2 regions of the Gordonia sp. NPDC003424 genome follow, and region 2 is predicted to be linked to the other one. Evidence: riboswitches for the same ligand, from Rfam matches in the RefSeq annotation. Region 2 holds a riboswitch; the other holds the start of a gene.
The links. A riboswitch is a leader RNA that binds a small molecule or an ion and turns the genes downstream of it on or off. The one in region 2 is predicted to bind S-adenosylmethionine.
Positions count from the first base shown of each region.

Region 1: linked by a shared signal. The riboswitch ahead of ACWDTI_RS07725 (bifunctional o-acetylhomoserine/o-acetylserine sulfhydrylase) and the one ahead of ACWDTI_RS20345 (aminotransferase class V-fold PLP-dependent enzyme) in region 2 are both predicted to bind S-adenosylmethionine.

Region 1 is NZ_JBSFQJ010000004.1:61,051-63,438, forward strand. Features, by position in the region: gene ACWDTI_RS07720 (PE-PPE domain-containing protein) at 1-696, opposite strand, end outside; SAM riboswitch class IV at 878-997, shown strand; gene ACWDTI_RS07725 (bifunctional o-acetylhomoserine/o-acetylserine sulfhydrylase) at 1,061-2,380, shown strand.
Region 2 is NZ_JBSFQJ010000016.1:25,455-27,842, forward strand. Features, by position in the region: gene ACWDTI_RS20340 (isochorismate synthase) at 1-772, opposite strand, end outside; SAM riboswitch class IV at 874-987, shown strand; gene ACWDTI_RS20345 (aminotransferase class V-fold PLP-dependent enzyme) at 1,003-2,280, shown strand.

The sequences.
Region 1 (2,388 bases), on a different contig from region 2:
GTCGTGCAGCAGATCCGGCAGGTCACAGATGGGGTCACCCGCGATGCAGTAGGTGGTCACCGGCAGACCACCGTAGTCGGAATCGGTGCGTGAACCGGCCATCGTCAGGCCCGGGATCACGCCCACGAGGACAAGTTCGATCCCTCGACCCCACAGGGTTCCGGCCTGGCGGGGGTCGGAGTACACCTCACCCGAGACGTTCGTCTTGTCGATCGTGTACTCGCCGGTGGTGCCATTGCCGATGTCGGTGAGCGTGTCACCGACGATCCCGGCCCCCTGGGAGTAGCCGGCGATGACCACCTTCTTGTCGGTGCCACAGTCGGCCTGATATTGCGCCACCGCGGCGAGGACCGCCTCCTCACCCTGGGCTTGACTGTCGTCGAAGCCGAAGGACCCCAAGGGCCAGATGGACGCCGGATAGTCGATGACCTCGGTGGTGTATTGGTCCTCGGGCGGTACCGGCGCCGCCGGCGGTGTGCCCTGGTAGCGCTGCTTGATCCCGACGACACTGTCGCCGGCACTGTCCCAGGTACCCCCGACGAGGAACACGCGGCCCGGCCCACTGCAGTCGGTGGACGTGTCCGCCCGCGCCACACCCGACCCGAACGACTGGCCGACGGTGAGCGCGACGGCCAATGCCACTCCGCTCATGCCCACCAGCACACCCCGGGCTCGCCCCCGACTGCGATGCGCCATCGTCGATCCTCACACTCATGGTGTCCGAGTCCGCATGTCGGACACGCGCCCGACGGAATCCTATCCGCATTCACGAATGCAAATGCGCACTTGATCATCTACGACCGACCGAGACTCGTTACAGCCACCGAGCGCGAGATGGTTTTCACGCTCATCGGGGCGTGCTATATCCTTGTCGCCAGGTCATGAGCATCAGCGCAAAGCCCCGGCTTGCTGATCGGCAACCCTCCAACCGCGGTGGGGTGCTCCGGGTGATGACCGGGTTGGGAGCACACAGCGTGTTTCCCGGCAAGCGCGGGTCCGAAGGTCGGACCCCACCAGGGTCGTGGCACCCTGCCGACCGTAGAAAGCGATCAACACAGTCATGTCCGACGCCAAAGACGTCACCAATCCGGAAACCTGGAGCTTCGAGACCAAGCAGGTGCATGCGGGTCAGACCGCCGACGCGAGCACCAACGCACGGGCACTGCCGATCTACCAGACCACGTCCTACACCTTCAACGACACCCAGCACGCCGCGAATCTGTTCGGGCTGGCCGAGCCGGGCAACATCTACACCCGCATCATGAACCCCACCCAGGATGCGGTCGAGCAGCGTCTCGCGGCTCTCGAGGGTGGCGTCGCAGCCCTGCTGCTCGCCTCCGGCCAGGCCGCCGAGACCTACGCGATCCTCAACATCGTCGAGAACGGCGGACATGTCGTGTCCAGCCCGCGTCTCTACGGCGGCACGTACAACCTGTTCCACTACACGCTGCCCAAGCTCGGTGTCGAGGTCGGCTTCGTCGACGACCCGGAGGATCCCGCATCCTGGCAGGCGGCCATCCGCGACAACACCCGCGCGCTCTACGGCGAGACGATCTCGAACCCCAACAACGAGATCCTCGACATCCCCGGCATCGCCGAGGTCGCCCACCGCAACGGGCTTCCGCTGATCGTGGACAACACCGTGGCGACGCCCTACCTGCTCAACCCCCTCGCGCACGGCGCCGACATCGTCGTGCACTCGGCCACCAAGTACATCGGTGGTCATGGCACCGCGATCGGCGGCGTGATCGTCGACGGCGGCACCTTCGATTGGCGTGTACAGCGTGACGGCAAGGATCTCTTCCCGGGCTTCACGACGCCCGACCCGAGCTACCACGGTGCGGTGTTCGCCGATCTCGGCGCGCCGGCGTACGCGCTCAAGGCCCGGGTGCAGTGGTTGCGCGACACCGGTGCCGCCATCTCCCCGTTCAACTCGTTCCTGCTGGCACAGGGCCTGGAGACGCTGAGTCTGCGGGTCGAGCGGCATGTGGCCAACGCGCAGCGCGTCGCCGCCCACCTCAACGACCATGCGCAGGTGGAGTCGGTCGCGTACGCGGGGCTGACGTCGTCGCCGTGGTACGACCGCGGGCAGAAGCTGCTCCCCAAGGGTCAGGGCGCGATCATCGGCTTCGAGATCGTCGGCGGGGTCGATGCCGGCAAGCGCTTCGTCGAAGGGCTGACCCTGCACAGCCATGTCGCCAACATCGGTGACGTACGGTCGCTGGTGATCCATCCGGCGTCGACGACCCACAGTCAGTTGACGCCTGACGAGCAGTTGGCCGCCGGCGTGACACCCGGTCTGGTGCGGCTGGCCGTCGGAATCGAAGGCATCGACGACATCCTCGCCGACCTCGAGCGAGGATTCGCGGCCGCGAAATGACCGCCGGG
Region 2 (2,388 bases):
CGTGGATCGGGGTGGCCAGATGCCAGATCTCACCGGTCGCACGGACATCCGGGGTCGCCGGCGCATCGAGTTCGCGGCACAGCGGGGCAAGTCGTTCGCGCAGATAGTCCACCACGAACGCGTGCTCGGCCAGATCTTTCGACGACGTCCGCAAGGTCTCGGCCGCGGCCCGATCGGCGGCCGGGTCGTCGCTGCGGGGCCGCGACCCCGCGTAGGGCCGGCAGGTCACCTCCCTACCGTGCTTGCGCAGCAACACTTCCGGGCTCGATCCGAGCAGCCACGAAGCGTCACCCCAGGCCGCGCCGACATCGACGGCGAACGCATTGTGCTCGGTGTTGCCGTGCGCGAGTGCACCGATCACCGCGGCGACATCGATCTCGGGTTCGACGACGAGGTCGACGGCACGTGCCAGCACCACCTTTTCCAGATCACCGTCGGCGATCGCCTTGACCGCGTGGGCGACACGGTCGCGGTGTTCGGTGCGCTCGGGGGAGAACGACATCGCGGTCACCGTGTGCGGTCGGCCGCGTGCGCCGGTGACGGGTGCCGGCGAGTGCGTCAGCGCCACCGGTGCGACGAGCGCGCTGCGTGCTGAGCTGTCGAAGGCGATGGCACCGGTGATCGCCGTGACGGACCCCGAACGGACCGCGGCGGCCGCGGCGGTCGCGTCGGTGAACGTCGCTGCCGTACCGGTCGCGCGCACGGTTCCGTGCGGACGGGACAGGACGAAGACGTCGCCGGTGGCGGTGTCGTCGGCTGCGCTCATCGTCATGCCCCCAACCGTACGCCAGAGACTGAGGGTACCCTCACTCGAGTTTCGCGCAGCGTGAGTGAAAATTGACACTCCCGTGGTCGTCCGTCACTCTTGGTGCAGGTCATGAGTGCCAGTGACAAGCCCCGGCTCGCTGGTCGGCAACCCTCCTTCGCGGTGGGGTGCTCCGGGTGACGACCTGGCCGTCGGTCGACCGACCACGGCAAGCGCGAATCCACAGGAGTACTGCCATGACCGCTGTCCTCACAGCACCCGCAACCCGTCGTGCCGACAGGTGCGCCGTGCCCACGATCGCCCCGCTGGCCGCCGTCGTCGGAGCCGATGAACACGTCCCGGTCCGAGCCGGTGACCCCGTTCGATATGCCAATCTCGACTATGCGGCGAGCGCGCCGGCACTGTGTGCGGTCGCCGGCGCGGTGACGGAGGCGCTGACCGGATACGCGAGCGTGCACCGCGGGGCCGGGCACCTGTCGCAGGTCACCACCCGCCGCTACGAGCAGGCGCGGGAGACGGTGCGCCGGTTTGTCCGGGGCCGCGCCGACGACACCGTCGTGTTCACCCGGGGCACCACCGACTCGATCAACCTTGCCGCGCACATCACCGACGGGGACGTCGTGGTCCTCGACATCGAGCATCACGCGAACCTCTTGCCGTGGTGCGCACCGCGCCCCGACGGCTCGACCCGTGCGCGTATCGTGCCGGCCGCGTCGACCATCGAGGACACCCTGGTCGCGCTGGAGCGCGAACTCGCGGCCGCGCCTGCCGCGCTGCTGGCGGTGACCGCCGCGTCCAACGTCACCGGGGAGGTGCTGCCGATCGGACAGCTCGCCTCCCTCGCGCATCGCTACGGCGCACGCATCCTCGTCGACGCCGCGCAGTACGTCGCGCATCGGCCGATCTCGATGGTCAGCCACGGTATCGACTATCTCGTGTTCTCCGGGCACAAGGTCTACGCGCCGTTCGGTACGGGCGTACTGATCGGCCGTGCCGACTGGCTCGATGCTGCCGCACCGTATCTCGCCGGCGGCGGCGCGACCGCGGACGTGGGCGTCACCGGCGGCTGCACGGATGTCCGCTGGCACACCGGCGCCGCACGCCACGAGGCCGGCTCGCCGAACGTCCTCGGGGCGGTCGCGATAGCCGCTGCCTGCCAGGCGATTTCCCACATCGGCTTCGAATCGATCGGCGATCACGAAGAACGTCTGCGGGCCCGCCTCGACGACGGTCTGGCCCGGATCGACGGGGTCGACACGCTGCAGGTCTTCGTCGACTCCACCGACCGGGTCGGCATCGCCGGATTCGCGGTGGCCGGCCGCGCGCCGCGCGTCGTCGCCGAGTTCCTCAGTGAGAGTGCGGGAATCGGTGTGCGGGACGGCAAGTTCTGCGCTCACCCACTGCTGCGTCGACTCGGCTACGACGACGGCGCCGTCCGGGCCAGCTTCGGACTCGGCACCGGATCCGACGACATCGACCGGTTGGTCGATGCGTTGGCGCGCCTGACCGCGTGAGCGGGGGACACGTGGTCGAGCGATCCGGCGGATAAGCACATGAAACCGCCCAGGTGCACACGGATTTCCGTGTGTTCCTGGGCAGTTTCGTGTGCGAAAGGCGGGTCG